3 regions of the Cellulomonas sp. EB106-03-03-XG116 genome follow, and region 2 is predicted to be linked to each of the others. Evidence: riboswitches for the same ligand, from Rfam matches in the RefSeq annotation. Region 2 holds a riboswitch; each other region holds the start of a gene.
What was found. Region 2 has a riboswitch for S-adenosylmethionine ahead of AC3WUG_RS16115 (aminotransferase class V-fold PLP-dependent enzyme). Riboswitches for the same ligand answer to the same signal wherever they lie in the genome.
Positions count from the first base shown of each region.

Region 1: another riboswitch for S-adenosylmethionine. It lies ahead of AC3WUG_RS04320 (methylenetetrahydrofolate reductase); the one in region 2 lies ahead of AC3WUG_RS16115 (aminotransferase class V-fold PLP-dependent enzyme).
Region 3: another riboswitch for S-adenosylmethionine. It lies ahead of AC3WUG_RS06620 (NADPH-dependent FMN reductase); the one in region 2 lies ahead of AC3WUG_RS16115 (aminotransferase class V-fold PLP-dependent enzyme).

Region 1 covers NZ_JBYTEP010000006.1:42,035-48,781, forward strand. Annotated here, with positions in the region: gene AC3WUG_RS04295 (MFS transporter) at 1-231, opposite strand, end outside; gene AC3WUG_RS04300 (DNA-3-methyladenine glycosylase I) at 470-1,075, shown strand; gene AC3WUG_RS04305 (hypothetical protein) at 1,080-1,556, shown strand; gene AC3WUG_RS04310 (helix-turn-helix domain-containing protein) at 1,608-1,931, shown strand; gene AC3WUG_RS04315 (SMP-30/gluconolactonase/LRE family protein) at 1,945-2,874, opposite strand; SAM riboswitch class I at 3,055-3,163, shown strand; gene AC3WUG_RS04320 (methylenetetrahydrofolate reductase) at 3,157-4,230, shown strand; gene metE (5-methyltetrahydropteroyltriglutamate--homocysteine S-methyltransferase) at 4,239-6,587, shown strand; gene AC3WUG_RS04330 (Hsp20/alpha crystallin family protein) at 6,676-6,747, opposite strand, start outside.
Region 2 covers NZ_JBYTEP010000052.1:5,411-12,157, reverse strand. Annotated here, with positions in the region: gene AC3WUG_RS16135 (hypothetical protein) at 1-10, shown strand, start outside; gene AC3WUG_RS16130 (O-succinylhomoserine sulfhydrylase) at 90-1,343, opposite strand; gene AC3WUG_RS16125 (rhodanese-like domain-containing protein) at 1,340-1,765, opposite strand; partial or broken gene AC3WUG_RS16120 (DUF1737 domain-containing protein) at 1,789-1,971, opposite strand; SAM riboswitch class I at 1,978-2,080, opposite strand; SAM riboswitch class IV at 2,198-2,312, shown strand; gene AC3WUG_RS16115 (aminotransferase class V-fold PLP-dependent enzyme) at 2,361-3,740, shown strand; gene AC3WUG_RS16110 (pentapeptide repeat-containing protein) at 3,799-4,422, opposite strand; gene AC3WUG_RS16105 (hypothetical protein) at 4,500-4,913, shown strand; gene AC3WUG_RS16100 (hypothetical protein) at 4,910-5,176, shown strand; gene AC3WUG_RS16095 (MaoC family dehydratase) at 5,207-6,286, opposite strand; gene AC3WUG_RS16090 (3-oxoacyl-ACP reductase) at 6,283-6,747, opposite strand, start outside.
Region 3 covers NZ_JBYTEP010000010.1:59,264-66,010, reverse strand. Annotated here, with positions in the region: gene AC3WUG_RS06645 (ATP-binding protein) at 1-176, opposite strand, end outside; gene AC3WUG_RS06640 (STAS domain-containing protein) at 335-700, shown strand; gene AC3WUG_RS06635 (NtaA/DmoA family FMN-dependent monooxygenase) at 725-2,143, opposite strand; gene AC3WUG_RS06630 (LLM class oxidoreductase) at 2,154-3,281, opposite strand; gene AC3WUG_RS06625 (flavin reductase family protein) at 3,353-3,919, opposite strand; gene AC3WUG_RS06620 (NADPH-dependent FMN reductase) at 3,916-4,470, opposite strand; SAM riboswitch class IV at 4,512-4,615, opposite strand; SAM riboswitch class IV at 4,841-4,954, shown strand; gene AC3WUG_RS06615 (LLM class flavin-dependent oxidoreductase) at 5,426-6,652, shown strand; gene AC3WUG_RS06610 (GNAT family N-acetyltransferase) at 6,701-6,747, shown strand, end outside.

The DNA of each region.
Region 1 (6,747 bases), on a different contig from region 2:
CGCCACCATCGCGGCGCCGAACACCGCGAACGACGCGAGCAGCGCCGTGGTGTCGTTCCCGGTCGGGAAGAACAGCTTCGGGAACACGAGAACGGCGGCCGTCGCGTACACGTAGAAGTCGTAGAACTCGATGGTGGTGCCCACGAGGCTCGCCGCGATGACACGGGACGGCGAGTTGAGCGGCCGGGGCTCGGCCGGCGGCGTGGTGGTGGGCACGGTGGTGGCTGACATGCGGGGCTCCTCGACGATCCGGGTGGCGCGGGCCACCGGCGGTCGTCGGGGTCGGCTCCAGGGTCGGCTCGCGGGACGGTCGGTGCTCCAGCGCTCGGGCGACCTTACGCCGTCTCACGTGGCAGACAAGTCGCGACCGCATGGTGGACGCCTGGGCCTGTCGTCCCCAGGCTCCGGGTGCGGTGCGGCCTGTGGAGGGCGGCGACCGGGTGTCGCACCGGTGCGGCAGAGTGGCGGCATGACGAGCAGCGACGCCCCGGACACCCTCCCCGCCCTCGCCGGCCGCCGCTGCTTCGGCGACGGCGACCCGCTCTACGAGCGCTACCACGACGAGGAGTGGGGCGTCCCCGTGCACGGCGAGCGGGAGCTGTTCGAGCGCATGACGCTCGAGGCGTTCCAGTCGGGCCTCGCGTGGATCACGATCCTCCGCCGCCGCGAGGGCTTCCGCGCGGCGTTCGCGGAGTTCGACCCGGCCGTCGTGGCGGGGTTCGACGAGCACGACGTCGAGCGGCTGATGGCGGACACCAGGATCATCCGGAACCGCGCCAAGATCACGGCGGCCGTCGCCAACGCCCGCGCCCTGCTCGACCTGCACGGCCGCGGGCTGAGCCTGGACGAGCTGTTCTGGTCCGCCGCGTCCGCCCCCGGCACCCGGCCCCGGCCGCGGACGTTCGCCGAGGTCCCGGCGACGACCCCGGAGTCGGCCGCGCTCGCGAAGGAGCTCAAGCGGCAGGGGTTCCGGTTCGTCGGGCCCACGACGGCGTACGCGGCGATGCAGGCGTGCGGGATCGTCGACGACCACCTGGCCGACTGCCCCGTCGTCCTGGCGCGCGCCGGGGGGTGAGGTCGTGGGCCACCGCGAGCACGGGCCGGCACCAACCGGAGAGGGCGGGCGGTGGCAGGTCGAGGTCTGGAGGGACGACCGGACGGGCACCGCACCGTTCGAGCGGTGGTTCCGGCGGGCGGATCCGTACGTCCAGGCCGTCGTCGACGCGGTGCTGACGGAGGTGGTCGAGCCGTACGGCATCGACCTTCTCGGCACGCCGTGGTGTCGCGCTCTGGGCGAGGGGCTGTTCGAGATCCGCGTCCGCCAGTCCCTGCGCGCGGTGCGATCGCGCCGGGCCGGACCGGCAGCACGCGCGGACGTGCCGGAGACCGCGGGGCACCGCACCGTGCTCCTCCGCCTGTTCGTGACGTTCCACGGCGCGCGGGTCGTGCTGCTGCTGCACGCGTACGACAAGGGCCGGGACACGTCCGAGCGCCGCCAGCGCCGCGAGATCGACCGCGCGCGACGCCATCTGGCGACGTGGCGTCGGACGGGTTGACGCGCGATGTGCCACGGCACATGATCAGAGGACACCGATCGGAGGAGCACCGTGGCGACCACCCCCTACCGCAGGATCGCCGACGAGGCGCGGTCCCACTGGGACGAGGACGTCCGCGACGTCGCCGCGGACCTCGCGGCGGGGCTCCGCGCGCAGCTCGCGGCCGAGGAGCTGCTCGGGGCGGAGATCGCGCACCTGCGACGGACCCACGGGCTGAGCCAGGCCGCGCTCGCCGCGCGCGCCTCGGTGCAGCAGGCCGACATCAGCCGGATCGAGCGCGGGCTCGGCAACCCGACGCGGGACACGCTCGTCCGGCTCGCCGCCGCGCTCGGCGCCCGGCTCACCCTGGAACGACGCGCCGACCTCGCAGAGTGAGGCCGAGGGCCGCTCACCCCTCCCCGAACGCCCGCACCCGCAGCCCGTCCACCGCCACCTCCGCGCCGAGCACCGCCCCCGCGAGCGGGTCCCCGTCGGCGTGCGCGGTCGTCACGTACGCCCGCCCCGACCCCGGCGCCCCGAACCCCAGGCAGGTCACCCGCTCCGTCGGGACCCGGATCGCCCCGAGCGGGGTCCCGTCCGGCGCGAACCGCAGCACCGCGCCGCCGCCGTACAGCGCGACCCACAGGCAGCCCTCCCCGTCGACCGTCGTGCCGTCCGGCTGCGGTCCGTCCGCGTCGAAGGACAGGAACGGCTCGGGGGCGCCGGCGGTGCCGGACGCCGTGTCGTACGGCAGCCGGTACACGGTCGCCGTGCTGGTGTCCGTGACGTAGAGCGTCGCGCCGTCGGGGCTCCACTGCAGGCCGTTGCCGACCCCCACCCCGGTGAGCACCGCGGCGACCTCGAGGCCCTCGTCCGTGGCGACCACCCGGTACACCGTCCCGTCGCCCGGCGAGCCGTCACGCGGCATCGTCGCGACCCACAGGCGCCCGTCGCCGTCGACACCGCCGTCGTTGAACCGGTAGTCCCGGGGCATGTCCGCCGGCCGGGTGAGCGGGCCGAGCGTGGTGCCGTCGTGCACGCCGAGGCCGTCCGCGGTCGCGAGCAGCAGCCCGCCCGCGGCGGCCGGCCAGGCCAGCGACACCGGCGACGGCACGCTGACCACGGCGTCCCGCGCGTGGTCGCCGCCGGCCCAGCGGTGCACGCTGCACGCGTCGATGTCCACCCACACGACGGAGCCGTCCCGCGCGTCGTGCACGGGCCGCTCCCCCAGCCGCGCGCGGGCCTCGCCGAGGACCACGGCCTCGGGGGCGTCCGGCGGGACCAGGTCCCGGGCGTGGATCCGGCGGGCGGGCAGCGGGACGGTGCGCAGGTCGGTCACCCCACGCAGCCTCGCACGGCGCCGCCGCACCCGCCCGCCGCCCGGGCGCACCCGTCCGCCACCCCGGACCCCTCCCGGCCACCGCCCGCGCGCGGCCCCACCCGGGGTGTGAACCGGGTCACGAGAAGATGACACGTCAGGGGCAGTGGACGGCGGCCGCCGCCGGGCCTAGTGTGGCGGCACCCATCCAGAGCGACCGAGAGACCTGGCTCGTCGACGTCGCAGCAACCCCCCTCCTCACCGAGGGTGCGGGTGCTTCCGCCAGGTTCGATGGAGCTGACGATGAGCAGTCACGACGTCCCTGCGCACCTGGCGGGCACCGCCGTGCCGGACGGCCTCGGGGCCGTCGACCGCCCGACCGTGTCGTTCGAGCTGTTCCCGCCGCGGAACCCGGACGCCGCGCCCCGGCTGTGGTCCACGGTCCAGCAGCTCGCCGCGGCCCGCCCCGACTTCGTCTCGGTCACGTACGGCGCCTCGGGCAGCACCCGGACCACGACCCGGCAGCTCGTCCGCCGGCTGCTGCGCGAGACGTCGCTGACGCCGATCGCGCACCTGACCTGCGTGGCCAGCTCGCGGGAGGACCTCGCCGCGACGATCGAGGAGTTCCTCGACGAGGGCGTGCGGTCGTTCCTGGCGCTGCGCGGCGACCCGCCGGCCGACCGGTCCTGGGAGCCGCACCCCGAGGGCCTGCCGACGGCGAGCGCCCTCGTGGAGCTGCTGCGCGACGTCGAGCGGCGGCGGTGCGCGAGCAGCCCCGCGCAGGCGGTCCGCGCCGCCACCCGGCCGCTGTCCGTCGCCGTGGCGGCGTTCCCCCGCGGCAACGCCGGCGCCGGCAGCACGCGGGAGCAGGACGTCGCGGCGCTGCTCGCCAAGCAGCGGGCCGGCGCGGACTTCGCGATCACCCAGGTGTTCTACGACGCCGGGTCGTACCTCGAGCTCGTGGCCCTGGCGCGGGACGCGGGCGTCACGATCCCGATCCTCCCGGGCGTCATCCCCACCACCGACCCCGCCCGGCTGCGCCGCGTGGCGCAGCTGACCGGCGTGCCCGTCCCGGAGGCCCTGCTCGCCCGGCTCGACGCCTTCGACGCCGACGACCCGGCGGAGGTCGCCGCGCGGCACCGCCTGGGCACGCGGCTGGGCGTCGACCTGGTGAACGCCGTCCTCGACGGCGGCGCGCCCGGCGTGCACCTCTACACGTTCAACGCCCACGGCCCCGCGCTCGACCTGCTGGACGGCGCGGGCCTGGGCGGCGACGCCCCGCGCGCGCACCTGCGGGTCGCACCGGCCGTCGCCCCCGAACCGGCGGCCGCCGCGGCCGCCCCCACGACCACCCCGACCCCCGTTCCCACCAGCTGAGGCGAGAGATGACCGACCTGACCCACCCCTTCCCCGCCGGCACCGTCCTGGGCTACCCCCGGATCGGCCCGCGCCGCGAGCTGAAGAAGGCCCTGGAGGCGTTCTGGGCCGGCCGCGCGAGCGCCGAGGAGGTCGAGGCCACCGCCGCCGACCTGCGCCGCCGCACCCGCACCCGCCTGGCGGAGCTCGGCCTGGACACCCGGCTGCCCGCGATCCCCAGCGCCTTCTCGTTCTACGACCACGTGCTCGACGCGGCCGCGGTGCTCGGCGCCGTGCCCGAGCGGTTCGCGGACCTGCTCGCCGCCGACGGCGGGCTCGACCTGGCCGGTTACTCGACCGTGGCCCGCGGCCGCGGCGACGACCTGCCGCTCGAGATGACCAAGTGGTTCGACTCGAACTACCACTACCTCGTCCCGGAGATCGGCCCGGCGACGCCGTTCCGGTACGCGAGCGACCGCCCGGTGCGGGAGCTCGCCGAAGGCCTGGCGGACGGCGTGCTGACCCGCCCGGTGCTGGTCGGCCCCGTGACGTTCCTCGCGCTGGCCAAGGCCGCGGAGGGCTCGCCGGAGGACTTCCTGCCGATCGACCGGCTCGCCGACGTGCTGCCGGTGTACGCCGCGCTGCTCCGCGACCTCGCCCGCGCCGGCGCCACCTGGGTGCAGCTCGACGAGCCCGCCCTGGTCTCCGACTCGACCGGCGTCCCGGCCGACCGGCTGCTCGCAGCCGCGGCCGAGGCGTACCGCGCCCTGGCGACCGAGCTGCCCGCGGCGGAGCGCCCGGCGATCCTGGTCGCCGCCCCGTACGGCGACCTCCAGGACGCGCTGCCGGTGCTGGCGGCCACGGACGTCGAGGGCCTGGCGCTCGACCTGGTCCGCGGCTCGCTCCCGGTGGCCCCCGTCGAGGGGCTGGCGTCGAAGGTGCTGGTCGGCGGGGTGGTCGACGGCCACAACATCTGGCGCGCGGACCTCGACGCGGCGCTCGGCTCGCTCGAGTCGCTCGAGGGCCTGGGCGCGCGGCAGGTGGCCGTCGGCACGTCGACGTCGCTGTTCCACGTCCCGCACGACGTCGAGGACGAGCCGCAGCTCGACCCGACGCTGCGCTCCTGGCTCGCGTTCGCCGACCAGAAGGTCGCCGAGGTGGTCACGCTGGCGACCGGCCTGACCGAGGGCCGCGAGGCCGTGCACGCCGAGCTGCTCGCCGCGGCCGACGCGCGCCGCTCGCGCGCTCAGGCCCCGGGCGTCGTGCGGCCCGAGGTCCGCGAGCGCCTCACCGGCCTGCCCGCCGACGCGTTCCACCGGGGCGACTTCGAGGACCGCCGGGTCGCGCAGGCCGAGCGGCTGCAGCTCCCCGCGCTGCCGACCACGACGATCGGCTCGTTCCCGCAGACGCCGGAGATCCGCGTGGCCCGCGCCGCGTTCGGCCGGGGCGAGCTCACCGCCGCGCAGTACGAGGACGAGATGAAGGCGGAGATCCGCCGGGTCGTCGAGCTGCAGGAGGAGATCGGCCTCGACGTGCTCGTGCACGGCGAGCCAGAGCGCAACGACATGGTGCAGTACTTCGCCGAGAACCTGGACGGGTTCGCGGTGACCGCCAACGGCTGGGTCCAGTCGTACGGCTCGCGCTGCACCCGCCCGTCGATCCTGTGGGGCGACGTGTCCCGGCCGGCGCCGATCACGGTGCCGTGGACGACCTACACGCAGTCGCTCACCGCCAAGCCGGTGAAGGGCATGCTGACCGGCCCGGTGACGATCCTGGCGTGGTCGTTCGTCCGCGACGACCAGCCGCTGGCCGACACCGCGAACCAGGTGGCGCTCGCCCTGCGGGACGAGATCGCCGACCTGGAGGCCGCCGGGACCGCGATCGTCCAGGTCGACGAGCCCGCGCTGCGCGAGCTGCTCCCGCTGCGCGCCGCGGACCACGACGCCTACCTCGACTGGTCGGTGCGCTCGTTCCGGCTCGCGACCTCGGGCGTGCGCCCCGACACCCAGATCCACACCCACCTCTGCTACTCGGAGTTCGGCGAGATCTTCGGGGCGATCGACGGCCTGGACGCCGACGTGACCTCGATCGAGGCCGCGCGGTCGAAGATGGAGATCCTGGGCGACATCGCCTCCGAGGGCTACCCCCGCGGGATCGGCCCGGGCGTGTACGACATCCACTCGCCACGCGTGCCGAGCGAGGCCGAGGTGACCGAGCTGCTGAGCGAGGCCGTCCGGGTCGTCGACCCGGCGCAGCTCTGGGTGAACCCCGACTGCGGCCTCAAGACCCGCCGGTACGCCGAGGTGACCCCGTCGCTCCAGCACGTGCTGGCCGCCACCCGCACGGTGCGCGCGTCGCTGGCGGTGCCGACGGCCTGACGCGCCGGCGCTCCGGCGCTCCGGACGCACGACCGCCCCGGTCCCCCGCGCGGGGGCCGGGGCGGTCGTCGTGCGGCCGCGTCGCCGGTCAGGCGCTCGCACGCTCCTGCGGAGCGGCGTCGGCGCCCGCCTCGATGGTCGCCGGCGTCCCACCGGTGCT
Region 2 (6,747 bases):
GGTGGCCTGACCCCGTCGGGTGGGAGGTCCGGCCCGACTCGCCGACGGCGTGTCCGACCAGGCCTTCCACCCGACCCGGCGTCTGCCCGTCAGCCGCCCAGCGTCCCCAGGGCCTGCTCCAGGTCGTCGGCCAGGTCGTCGACGTCCTCCAGCCCCACGGACAGCCGCACCGTCGACTCCGCGATCCCGACCGCCGCGCGCCCGTCCGGGCCGAGCTTCCGGTGCGTGGTCGTGGCCGGGTGCGTGACCAGCGACTTCGCGTCGCCGAGGTTGTTCGAGATGTCGATGACCCGCAGCGCGTCCAGCACGCCGAACGTTAGGGCCTTGGCCTCCGCCGGCGTCGACCCCTCGGGCACGCGCAGGTCGAGGGTCACCACCGTGCCGCCGCCCGACTGCTGCGCGCGCGCGAGGGCGTGCTGCGGGTGCGACGGCAGGTACGGGTAGCGGACCTGCGCGATCGCCGGGTGCCCCTCGAGCCGGGTCGCCAGCGTCAGCGCGGACGCCGTCTGGTGCCGGACCCGCAGCGACAGCGTCTCCAGGCCCTTGAGCAGCACCCACGCGTTGAACGCCGACAGCGACGGCCCGGTGTTCCGGATCAGCGTCTGCACCGGCCCGTGCACGAACGCGTCGCTGCCGAGGATCGCCCCGCCGAGCACCCGTCCCTGGCCGTCGATGTGCTTGGTCGCCGAGTACACGACCACGTCCGCCCCGAAGTCGAGCGGCCGGGACAGCACGGGCGTCGCGAACACGTTGTCCACGACGACGACCGCGCCCGCGGCGTGCGCGAGCCGGCTGACCGTGGCGATGTCGACCAGGTCCTGCATCGGGTTGGACGGCGTCTCGAAGAACACCACGTCCGCGGGGGTCGACAGCGCCTCCTCCCACTGCGCGGGCACGTGGCCGTCGACGTAGTCGGTGCGCACGCCCCACTTCGCGAGGATCTCGTCGAAGATCACCACCGACGACCCGAACAGCGCGCGCGCCGCGACGACCCGCGAGCCCGACCGGACGAGCGCGGCGAGCGCGGTGAACACCGCGGACATGCCGGACGCCGTGGCGTAGCAGGCCTCCGCGCCCTCGAGCAGCCGGAGCCGCTCCTCGAACGTCGACACCGTGGGGTTGCCGTAGCGGGAGTACAGGAACCGGTCGGCCTCGCCGGCGAACGCCGCCTCGGCGTCGGCGGCTCGGGAGTAGACGTAGCCCTGCGTGAGGAACAGCGCCTCGGACGTCTCCTGGAACGGCGTGCGGACGTGGCCGCCGCGCACGGCGAGCGTGTCGGGGCGCAGGGACTCCCGGGGGAGCCGCTCGTCGTGCCAGTCCGCCGGGCCGGGAGCGGCGCTCACGCCTCCCGCCACGGCAGGCCGGCCGCGCGCCAGCCCTGGTGGCCCCGGCGGCCGTCGGGTCCGACGTCGCCCTCGAAGCCGGTGAGCACGTTGTACGCCGGGCCGAGGCCCGCGGCGGTCGCGGTGACCGCGGCGGCGACGGAGCGCACGCCCGACCGGCACAGGAACACCACGGGGCGCGGGTCGTCGGCGGTCACGCCGGCGACGGCCAGGCCGTCGAGGAACGCGGGGTTCGGGCAGCCGAACGCGTCGACCCACTCGACGAACGCCGTGCGGCCCTCGCCGGCGTCGGCGGTGTCCGGGACGCCGATGGTCTGCCACTCGCCCTCGGTGCGGACGTCCACCAGGACGGCGCGCTCGTCGGACAGCAGCAGGTCCCAGGCCTCCTGCGGGGTGAGGTCACCCGCGTACGGCGCGGTCACAGCGGGCGCACCGGGGTGCTCGGGGCCGCGGCGGCCGGGAGGACGACGGCCTGCGCGACGATCACGCGCTCCCCGTCGAAGGTGGCGGCGGGCCCGCCGTGCAGCTCGTAGCCCTCGGCCAGGGCGGCGCTGACCCGCTCGCAGAACGAGCGGTCGTCGGGCCCCGTCAGCAGGCGGTAGCGCAGGCGGTCGTCGGTGTCGGTCATGCCTCTCCTCCATCGGATCTGGCGGAAGCACCCTCGGCCGGCCCCGGTGGGGGTCCGCGGGTTGCTGCGGCGTCGACGAGCCAGATCTCTCGGCCGCTCTGGATGGTGCGGCGATGCTACGCCATCGCCCGGACCAGGATGGCCGCCCGACCGCGGCCGGGTGAACCCGTGTCGCACCGTGGACCACGGTTGACACCTCCGCGCGGACCGCCCCATCCTCGGACGAGGTCATGAGCGCCAGCGCGAAGCCCCGGCTCGCTGGCCGGCAACCCTCCCACCGCGGCGGGGTGCCCCGGGTGACGACCTGGCCGTCCACCGACCGGTGGCGGCAAGCGCGGGGTCGCCCGGTCGGCGACCGGGCCCCCACCGATCCGCTCGGGGGTACTCCCATGTCCGTCACCGCCACCACCTCGTGTGCCGAGACCGCCCTGCTGCCCGTCGTCGGCGGGGACACGCGCGTCCCGCTGGTCGACGGCCGGTCCGTGCCGTACGCGAACCTCGACTACGCCGCGTCCGCGCCGGCGCTCGAGTCCGTCGCCGCCCGCGTCGTCGAGGTGCTGCCGCTGTACGCCTCGGTGCACCGCGGCGCGGGGTACCTGTCCCAGGTGTCGACGGCGCTGTACGAGGCGTCCCGGGCGACCGTGGCCCGGTTCGTGGGTGCGCGCCCCGACGACGTCGCCGTGATCACCCGGAACACCACCGACGCGCTCAACCTGCTCGCCGGCTGCGTCCCCGACGGCGGCCGGGTGCTCGTCCTGGACGTCGAGCACCACGCCAACCTGCTGCCGTGGGTGCGCTCGGTCCGGGGCTCCGGCCGCACGGCGACGATCCTGCCCTCGGCGCCGACCGTCGCAGAGACGCTGACCGCGCTGCGCGACGAGCTCGCACGCCAGCCGTACGCGCTGGTCACGCTCACCGGGGCCTCGAACGTCACCGGCGAGGCGCTGCCGATCGCCTCGGTGGTCGCCCTCGCGCAGGAGGCCGGCGCGCGGGTGGCCGTCGACGGCGCGCAGCTCGTGCCGCACCGGGCGTTCTCGCTCGCGGCCAGCGGCGTCGACTACGTGGCGTTCTCCGGGCACAAGACCTACGCCCCGTTCGGGGCGGGCGCCCTGGTCGGCCGGCGCGACTGGCTCGACGCCGGCACGCCCTACCTCGCCGGCGGCGGCGCGGTCCGCGACGTGCGCACCGACCGGACGCTCTGGCAGCCGGCGCCCGCCCGGCACGAGGGCGGGTCGCCGAACGTGCTCGGCGCGGTCGCGCTGGCCGAGGCGTGCGACGCCCTGTCCGCGCTGCCCGCCAATGCCCTGGTCGAGCACGAGCAGGCGCTGCGCGAGCGGCTCGTCGACGGTCTGGCGGCGATCCCCTCGGCCCGCGTGCTGCGGCTGTGGTCGGACTCGACCGACCCCGTCGGGGTGGTCGCGTTCACGCTCGGCGACCACGACTCCGGCCTCGTGGCGGCGTACCTGTCCGCGGAGCACGGCATCGGCGTGCGGGACGGCCGGTTCTGCGCCCACCCGCTGCTGGCCCGGGTCGGCGTGACGGGCGGCGCCATCCGCGCGTCCGTCGGGGTCGGGACGACCACCGAGACGGTCGACCGGCTGCTCGCCGGGCTGCGCGCGTACGTCACCGCCGGGCCTGCCGCGGAGTACGAGGTCGTCGACGGCTGCTGGACGGTCGCCGACGACACCCGGCCCCGGCCGGCGGTGACCGGCATCGACGCGATCGCGGCGACCGCCGCGGCGGCCTGCGGGCCGGCCGTCGAGGACTGAGACCACGGCGCCGGGCGGCCCGCGCAGGGGGCGGGTCGCCCGGCGCCGTGGGGCGTCGTCAGCGGACGACGACCCCGAGGTGCGCGGCCAGCGCGCCCGCCAGGTCCAGCAGCTGCGACTGGCTGATCGTCGCGCCCTTCAGCCCCGCGGTGCCGTCGATGCCCGCGAGGTCCGCGCCGCGCAGGTCGACGTCCTTCAGCTGCGCCCGGGTGAGGTCCAGCCGCCCGACCCGGCAGTCCTCCAGCCGGACCCGCGCCGCCCGCACCCCGGCCAGGTCGAGGTCGCCGATGGTGCAGCCGACGAGGCGGACGTCCTGCAGCCGGGCGTCCCGCAGGTTGAGGTAGTCGATCTTGCCGCCCTCGACCGTCACCCGGTCCCAGGAGCCGCCGAACGCCTCGAGCGCGCCGAGCCGGCACCCCTCGAGCGTGACGTCGCGCCACGTGCCCGAGCGCGCGCGGAGCATCCCCGCGCGGCACTCGGCGAGCGTGGTGTCCACGAGGTGCGCGTGGTCGAGCTCCGCCCCGTCCAGGTCGCACGCCCGCAGCAGGCACTCGATGAACCGCGCGCTCTCCGCGTCGGCCCCTGCGAGGTCGAGGCCGTCGAGCAGGAGGCGGTCGTAGTCGCCCTCGGGCTCGACGGGGCCGGGGTACGGGTCGAGGAGGTCGGTGCGCGGGGCGGGCATGGGTCCAGCCTCGCACCCCGGAACCCGGGCTGTGGACGACGGTCGATCGGGGTCCCGGGCCCTCTAGCGTGGTCGGCATGGCGGCGGGAGCGGCGGTGACGAACGCGGCGCCGGCGCTCGGCACGGCCGAGTGGCTGGCGGAGTTCCTGCTGTCCCCGGGGCCGGCGGCGCTGGCGGCGGTGCTCGCCGCGGTGGTCGGGTTCGCGGCGACGCGGGCGCGGATCCGGGCGGACCGGGTGGCGGCGGAGGAGGCGCGCCGCGGGGCGGAGCGGGCGGCAGCGGTCGCCCGACGCGGGCAGGTCGTCGACCGGGACCTGGTGCAGTGGTGGTCGGTCTACCGCTGGCTGGTGGAGCGGGAGCGCGACCTCGGCGGGTCGCCGGGGGCTGACGTGCTGGTGGCGCTCGGCGACGCCGCGGATGACGCTGTCCGCTCGGCGCTCGTGTCGGTAGCGTTGGACAGGGGCCGGGACGAACGAGGAGTGCAGCCATGACTTCTGGCCCCGAGGAGCCGCCCGTCATCTCGCGCGGTGGATGGCCGCCGGAGACGCAGCCGATGGTGGACGAGTACATCGCCCGGCTGTCCCCGGGCGGGGACCTGTGGCAGCGGGCCCGCGACCGGCAGCGCGAGGAGTACGAGAGCCTGGACGAGGAGATCCGCCGGGCCACCGAGGAGCAGGAGTACTGGCGGGCCGAGTACAAGCGCCTCATGCGCGGCGGTCCGGTCCGGCGGATGCTCCGCGCCCTGTTCACCTAGGCACCCCGCTCCCGCCGGACCGCGCCGGCCTCACCCCCGCGCCCGCACCTCCGCCGTCAGGTGCGGCCGCCGCCGCTTCGCGTCCCACGCCGTCACCGACCACGCCCCGTCCCCGGCCGCGGCGACCCGCACCACCGGCGTCGACGGCAGCAGCACCGGCGACGCGAACTCGACGTCCCAGTCGTACGCCTCCCCGCGGCGGGCGCCGACGTCGGCGAGCGCCCGCGCGGCGGTCAGCATCCCGTGCGCGATGGCCCGCGGGAACCCGAGCGCCCGCGCGGTCAGCGGGTGCAGGTGGATCGGGTTGGCGTCGCCCGACACGGCGGCGTACCGGCGGCCCGCACCGGCGTCGAACGCCCACCGGCCGGTGGGGACCGGGGCGACGAACTCCGGGCGGGCGCCGTCCTCCGGCTCCTGCCCGGGCACCCGCACGCCCGGTGCCAGGTAGGTCGACACCCCCCGCCAGGCCGGCGGCTCGTCGGCGGGCGCGCCCGCGCGGCGCACCTCGGCGACCAGCTCGACCTGCGCCCCCTTCCGGTGCGGCCGCAGGTCCTCCGCCCACGAGCGGATGTCGAGCGCGTCCCCGACGTGCAGCGGCGCGCGCTGCTCGACCCGGTTCGCCAGGTGCACGATGCCGAGCGGCGGCATCGGGAAGTCGGGCCGGACGATCAGCGCGATGCCGACCGGGAACGCGAGCACGTGCACGAAGCCCGCCGGCAGCACGTCCGACGCCGGCTCGCCGACCAGGTGCTGGTAGGCGGTGAGCCGCGCGGGGTCGGGGACGACGCCGCCGAGCCGGTGCTCCACGGGCGGCAGAGCCGGGGCGGCGGTGGGCCCCTCGCCGTCCGGGAGCCCCGGGAGCCCGGGCAGCCCCGAGAGTCCCGGCACCCCGCCCAGCGCCCGCCGCACGGGTCCGCCGACGGCCGCGCGCCCCGAGGCCAGCCCGGCGCGCGCGTACAGGCCGCCGAGCCCGGGCGACTCCGCGAGCGTCAGCACCCGCCGCCCGGCGGCCCCGGCGGCCCCACCGGACCTGCCGGACCCGGCGGCCCCCGCCGCCCCTCCCGGCCCGTCCGGCTCCGCGTCCCGCGCCCGCGCCTCGACCGCCGTCACCGCCCCACCATGCTCTGCCCGCACACCCGCAGCACCTGCCCGACGACCCCGCCCGCCTGCGGCGAGGCGAGGAACGCCACGGCCTCCGCCACGTCCACGGGCAGCCCGCCCTGCTGGAGCGACGAGAGCCGGCGCGCGACCTGCCGGGTGAGCGCCGGCATCCGCGCGGTCATCTCGGTCTCGATGAACCCCGGGGCGACCGCGTTGGCGGTGCCGCCGAACGCGGCGAGCAGCGGCGCGGTGGCCTGCACCATGCCGATGACCCCGCCCTTGGACGCGGCGTAGTTGCTCTGCCCGCGGTTGCCCGCGATCCCGGAGGTCGACGCGAGCGACACGATGCGCGGCGCGTCGGCGAAGTCGCCCGAGGTCAGCAGGGCCTCGTTGATCCGGAGCTGCGCGGCGATGTTCACCGCGATCACGGACTCCCACCGGTCCGGCGTCATGTTGGCGAGCAGCTTGTC
Region 3 (6,747 bases), on a different contig from region 2:
GGCGCGTGCCGCAGGGCGTTCGTGAAGGCCTCGCTCATGGCGAGCTGCACGGAGTCGACCACCTCGCCGGGCGCCCCGGCCGCGGTCGCCCGCTCCATGGACCAGGCCCGGGCCCGCGCCAGGGACGACGCCGACGACGGGAACGCGCGCTCGTCACCGCGACTCGTCCCGTGCACCCGCCGACCGTACCCGTCGCCGCGCCCCACGTCCCGCCGACACGGCCCCGTCGCCCGCGACCTCACCCCGGCCCTCACCCCGCCCGGGGCCGGGGCGGGCCGGGGGCGGGCCGGGCGCTCGGCGCGACGCGGCGGGGCACCGCCCTCATACTGACCCCGTGACCACGCTCCCGACGCCCGCGGGCGCCCAGCCGCCCGGCGGTCGCCTGCACGTCGACCCGGACCGCCCGGCGGTGCTGCGCGCCGAGGGCGAGATCGACATCGACGTGGTGCACACCTTCGCCGAGCAGCTCGGCGTCGACGAGATCGCCGCCGGCCGGACGCTCGCGGCGGCGGGCGTCGAGGAGGTCGACCTCAGCGGGGCGACGTTCATGGACTCGTCGGCGATCGCGCTGCTGGTCTCCATCGCGCCGCACCGGCGCCCGGAGCGGCTGCGCGTGCGCGGGGCGACCGGGGCGCCGCTCATGACGCTCCAGGTGACCGGTCTCGACGCGGTGCTGGACCTGGTCCCGGCCGAGGGCTGACCCCGCCGGCCGGGACCGCGCCGGTCACACCCCCGCCAGCGCCGCCTCCCGCGCGCCCGCTGCGCCGGTCCCGTCCCGCCGCGCGACCGCGCGCAGGCCCAGGTGCTCCCGGAGCGTGGTCCCCGCGTACGCGGTCCGGTACGCACCGCGCTCCTGCAGCTCGGGCACGACCCGGTCGACGACGTCGTCCAGCCCGGACGGGACGAGCCACGGGCTGAGGTTGAACCCGTCGACGGCGCCGGTGCGGACGAACCGCACCAGCCGGTCGGCGACCGCGGCCGGCGTGCCGACGAAGCCGCGCTCTCCGGACACGCGGATCACGAGGTCGCGGATCGACAGGCCCTCGGCCTCGGCCAGGGCCCGCCACCGCGCCGCCACCTCGTGCGTGCGGGCGCCGGTGGTCGACGAGCCGCCCTCCGCGCCGAGCTCGGCGACGACCGGGTCGTGCGCCGGCAGCGGGCCGTCCGGGTCGTACCCGCTCAGGTCCTCGGCCCAGATGGTGCCCACGACGTGCAGCGCCGTCGCCGGCGTGACCTGCTGCCGGGCGACCCAGCGCGCCTTCTCCTCGGCCTCCGCGGGGGTGTCGCCGACGACGATCGCCGTGCCCGGGAAGATCTTCACGTCGTCCTCCGGCCGGCCCGCCGCGACGGCGCGGGCCCGGATGTCCGCCGCGAACTCGAGCGCGACGGCGAGCACCGACCCGTGCCGGGAGAAGATCACGTCCGCCGACCGCGCGGCGAAGTCCCGGCCCTGCGGCGAGTCGCCGGCCTGGAAGATCACCGGGTGCCCCTGCGGGCTGCGCGGCGTGGTCGGGTCGATCGTCACGTCCACCAGGTCCCCGTGCTCCTCGACGCGCGCGACCCGCCCGCCGGGGCCTTCCGGCCACGCGTCCCAGATCCGCCGGGCCGTCGCGAGGACCTGCTCCGCGCGGTCGTAGCGGCGGGCGTGGTCGAGGTAGCCGCCGCGGCGGAAGTTCTCGCCGGTCCACGCGTTGTCGGTGGTCACGACGTTCCAGGCGGCGCGACCGCCGGACAGCACGTCCAGGCTCGCGAGCCGCCGGGCCAGGTCGACCGGGTCGTTGTACGTGGTGTTCTGGGTGGCGACCAGGCCGATCCGCTCCGTCACGGCCGCCAGCGCGGCGAGCTGCGTGATCGCGTCCGGGCGGCCCACGACGTCGAGGTCGTGCAGCCGGCCGCGGCTCTCCCGGAGCCGGAGGCCCTCCCCGAGGAAGAACGCGTCGAACAGCCCGCGCTCCGCGGTGCGGGCGACCCGCTCGAAGGACGCGAAGTCGGTCTGCGACCCGGACTCGAGGTCGGACCAGATCGTCGTGTGGTTGACGCCCTGGAAGAAGACGCCGAGGTGCACCTCGGCGTCGGGGCGGGTGATAGGGTGCGCGGCGTCGGCGTCGGCGGTGCGGTCGGGGGTGCGGTCGGTGGTGGTCACGGCGGGCTCCTCAGGCGGTCGCGCGGGCCGCGCCCGCGAAGCGGTTCTCGGGCCGCGCGAGGCCCAGGTGGTCGCGCAGGGTGGCCCCGCCGCGCGGGGCGGCGGTCCGGCGGTCGGCGCGCAGCGCGGGCAGCACGTCCCGGGCGAGCACCGGCAGGTCCGCGTCGAGGGACGCGGCGAGCAGCCGGACGCCGGCGACGGCGGGGTCGTCGGCGAGCTCGGCGAGCAGCGCCACCAGCCCGGCCGGCGTGCCGGCGTGCCGCAGCGCGGCGCCCGCGGCCCACGGCCCGGCGGCGCCGGCGTCGAGCTCGGCGAGGCGGTCGGTGCCCGTGCGCCCCTCCGCGTCGAGGACGACCTGCACCTCGACCACCGCCCTCGCGCCGGGGTCGCCGTCGACGACCGCGCGCGCCGCGGCCCGGGCCTCCGCCGCGCCGGACCCGCCGACGAGCACGACGTCCACCAGGCGCTCGCCGTCCCGGCCAGGGCCGGCGACGTCCCCGGCCCGCGCCAGCACGACCGGCTGCCCCTGCGGCGGCCGCGGCGTGATCAGCGGGCCGACGACGGAGAACGACTCCCCGGCGAAGTCCACCCGGTGGATCCGGTCCCGGTCGACGTACCGGCCGGTGGCGACGTCGCGGATCACCGCGTCGTCCTCCCAGGAGTCCCACAGGTCGCGGACGACCTGCACCACGTCCCGGGCCTCGCGGCCGAGGTCGGCGACCGGCGCGCGCCCGTAGGCCGCGGGCGCGGCGTCGCCGGGGGTCACCGCGGCCAGCCAGCCGGCGCGGCCGGCCGCGGCGAGGTCGAGGGAGGCGAGCTGCGTCGCGACGTGGAACGGCTCGGGGTAGGTGGTCGGCACCTCGGGCACGAGGCCGAGCGCGGTGGTCGTCCGGGCGACGAACGCCGCGCGGGTGACGGCGTCGAGCCGGGCCGACGCGGGCGCGCCCGGGGCGGCGGGCAGGGCGGCGTCGGCGAAGGTGGCGAAGGTCAGGCCGGCGTGCTCGGCGTGCCGGACGGCGCGGGCCAGGCGGGCGCCGGACACGAGGTCGGCGGGCGCGAGGCCGGACAGCGCGGCGGCGGCCGGGTGCGCGCCGGCGCCGTCGACGTCGAGGCCGGTGAGGAGCGGGGGGACGGTCACGGTGGTCTCCGGGGGTCGGGGAGCGGCGGGGATCGGGCGGCGCGGCGGACGCGGCGGGCGCCTGGGCGGCGTCACAGCGCGGTGTGCGCGCCGATCCGGTGGTAGGTGCGGTCGTGGTAGACGAGCGGCGAGGCGCCGTCGCCGGGCTCCGCGTCGGCCGGGCCGCCCGCGGACAGCGCCCGCAGCGACACGAGGTACGAGTCGCCGACCGGGGTGCGTTGCACGACGCGGGCGCGCACCCAGGACACCGCGCCGTCGATCACGGGCTCGCCGGTCGGGAGCGGGGTCCAGCCCCCGGCGGCGAACCGGTCGAGGCCGCTGGTGGCGAACCGCGCGGACACGTCGTCCTGGTGGTCGGCCAGGAAGCTCACCGCCAGCGTGGGCGCCGCGGAGACGGCGGGCCAGGAGGACGACGTCGAGGCGAGCGAGAACGCCAGCAGCGGCGGGGCCGCGGACACCGAGATGACCGAGGTCGCGGTGAACCCGACCGGCCGGCCGGCGTGCCGCAGCGCGACCACGGCGACCCCGGCGGGGTGCCGGCGGAACACCTGCTTGAACTGCTGCGGGTCCAGCTGGGGCTCGTCCTGCTCGGCCAGCAGCCGCTCGAGCGGGCCCAGGTCGGTGCGCTCGGCGGTCACCGGGCCGCCCCCGCGAGCGCGTCCGTCAGCCCGAGCGCCCGGCGCAGCGGCGCGGCGGCCCCGGCCAGCCACGCGTCCAGCGCGGGGTCGAGGTCGGCGAGCTGGGCCTCGGTGAGGGTCAGCGACCGCGCCGGGACGACCGCGCCCAGCTCGACGAGCACCGGCCGCAGGTGCACCTCGCCGGCGAGCGCGTGCGCGGGGCTGCCCGACACCACGAGCGGCACGGCGACGACGCCGGCGAGGCCGTCCGGGCCGTACAGGTCGAGGAACGCCTTGAGCAGACCGGTGTACGACGCCTTGTAGACCGGCGTGGCGATCACCGCGACGTCGGCGGCCGCCACCCGCGCGAGGGCGGCGTCGGCGGCGGGGTGCGCCGGGGCGAGCAGCTCGCCGGCGAGGGTCGCGAGGTCGACGACCTCGACGGTCCCGGCGGCGGCCGGCTCGCCGGACGGGAGCGCGGCCAGGCGCTCGGCGGCGGCGCGCGCGGCGGCCAGGGTGCGGGACCCGGCGCGCGGGTTCCCGGAGACGGCGACGACGGACGGGGACGACATGGTGGCCTCGCAGGGGTGTCGATCACGGTTGCCGTGCGGCGGAGCGGCGGGTGCCGGCCGACGGCCAGGTCATCTCCCGGAGCACCCCGCCGTGACGTGGGGTTGCTGCCCAGCCAGCCGGGGCTTGGCGCTGGGACTCGTGACCTCGGTGCGGAGGTCTAGCACCGGTCCGCGCCGCGCGGGCCGGGCCGCGGGGGAGTTCTCACGATCCGGGACCGTGCGAACGCCTGGGACCTTGGTCCTGTGACATCGCTCCGCCATGCGAGACGCGACGGTCCGGGCGTTGACGCCCTCCCGCCTGGTTCGTAGGTTCCCCGGCACCGGTTCGGACCGGGGCGCGCCGCACGGCGGGTCCCGGGACGCACCGGGTGGTCATGAGCTCCGACGCGAAGCCCCGGCTGGTCGGACGGCAACCCCCCGCGCGGGTGGGTGCCCCGGGTGAGGACCAGGTCCGCCGCCGCCGGCGACGGACAACACGCGGACCCGCCCGACCGGGCGGGGGCACACGAGGAGAACGCATGAGCCGGACCGTGCAGGCGCCGTGGGCGCCCTCGGCACCCGCCCTGCCGACCACCGCCGCCACCGACGGCGGGCGCTGTCGCTGTCGCCGCTGACCGGGCGCCCGCCGGTCCCGCGCCCCGCCCGGGGCGCGTGACCCCGGCCCACCGCGGCGCCTGAGCCCCACCCGGCCACGCCCCGGGACGCCGGCCGCACCGCCGAGCCGGCCCGCGCCGACCCGGCGGACCCGCGCCACCCGCGTCGACCCGCGCCGACCCGCGCCGGGAGAGGACGCGCGGGCCGAGGGAGGACCCCCACGGCCCGATCTCGGCGCGGGGGTCCTCCCTCGGTGAGCCGGGGCCGCCCGCCCGCTCGTCGATCCCTCGCCCGCGCGTCGCCGCGGCGCGCCCCGGCGCGCCCGCGACCGCCGCACCACCCGCCCCCGAACGGAGCCGTCATGCCCTTCTCGTCCCCTCGCGCCGGCCGCCGGGCGCTGCTCGGCGTCGACCTGACCGCCGCGGGCGCCCGGCCCGGCGCGCACGGTGCGCTCGGCGCGGTCGCCGCCCGCGCGTTCGACGGCGAGCGGCTCGCCCGCCTGGTGCACCGCGCCGACCGCGGCCTGCTCGACCTCGTGGTGCTCGGCGACGCCCTGCTGCTGCACCCCGGGCGGCGTCGGGTGCCGGGCCGGCTGGACGCCGCCGTGGCCGCGGCGCGGGTCGCCCCGCTGGTGCGCGCCGCCGCGCTGGTGGCGGGCGTCCCGCAGGACCAGGTCGAGCCGGGCCACCTCGCGGGCGCCGTCCGCGGCGTGCAGGGCGCGGCCGGCGGCCCCGCGGGCTGGCAGCTGTCCGGCCCGGGCGCGCCCGGCGACGCCCGCGCCGCCGCCGCCACCGACGGCAGCGCCCCGGTCGCCCCCGCCGACCCCGCGGCCGAGCGGGCGTGGGCCGACCGCGCCGCCGCCGCCCTCGACGCCGTCCTCGCCGCCTGGGACGCGGGGGAGCCCGGCGCGGTGCGCCGCGGCGGGGACGGCCGGTTCCGCGTCGACCACGACGGGATCCGGTTCGCCGTCCGGGGCCGGGCCGCCGCCCGCGCGGCCCACGCGACCGACGCGGCCGCGGCGGACCGCCCGCTCGTGGTGGTCCCGGTCGCCGGACCGGCCGCCGAGGCGCTGGCCGGCGCGTACGCCGACGTGGCCCGCCTCGCGTCGCCCGACCTCGAGGCCGCCGCCGCGGCGCGGGCCCGGGTGCGCGCGGCGGCGGTGGCCGCGGGACGGCCCGCCGACGCCGTGCGCGTGCTGCTCGACGTCGACGTGGCCCTCGCCGACGACCGGGACGCCGCCCTGGCGCGGCTGGACCTCGTCCGCTCCGTCGACCGGCCGGACCTCGGCGTCGCCGGCGCGGTCGTCGCCGGCACCGGTGCCGACCTGGCGGCCGTGCTCGCCGACGCGGTGCGGGACGGCGCGGTCGACGGGTTCGTCGTGCGCCCGACCTCCGTGGAGGCGGACCTCGCGGCGCTCGTCGACCGGACGGTGCCCGCGCTCCAGCAGGCGGGCGCCTTCCGACTCCGGCCCGGCGACGGCGACGAGCCCGCGGGCCGGGGCGAGCCGGGGGAGCGCGGCCGGCCGTCGGCGGCCCGGCCCGTCCCGGCGGAGGGCCCCTGGTCCGCCGCGCCGTTCGCCCTGACCTGACGGCACCCGCCGCGCCGCCCGCTGACCACCCCATCGAGAGGTGACCCGATGACCACGACCCCTCTGCGGGCGTTGCCGACGCACCCGGCGCCGCT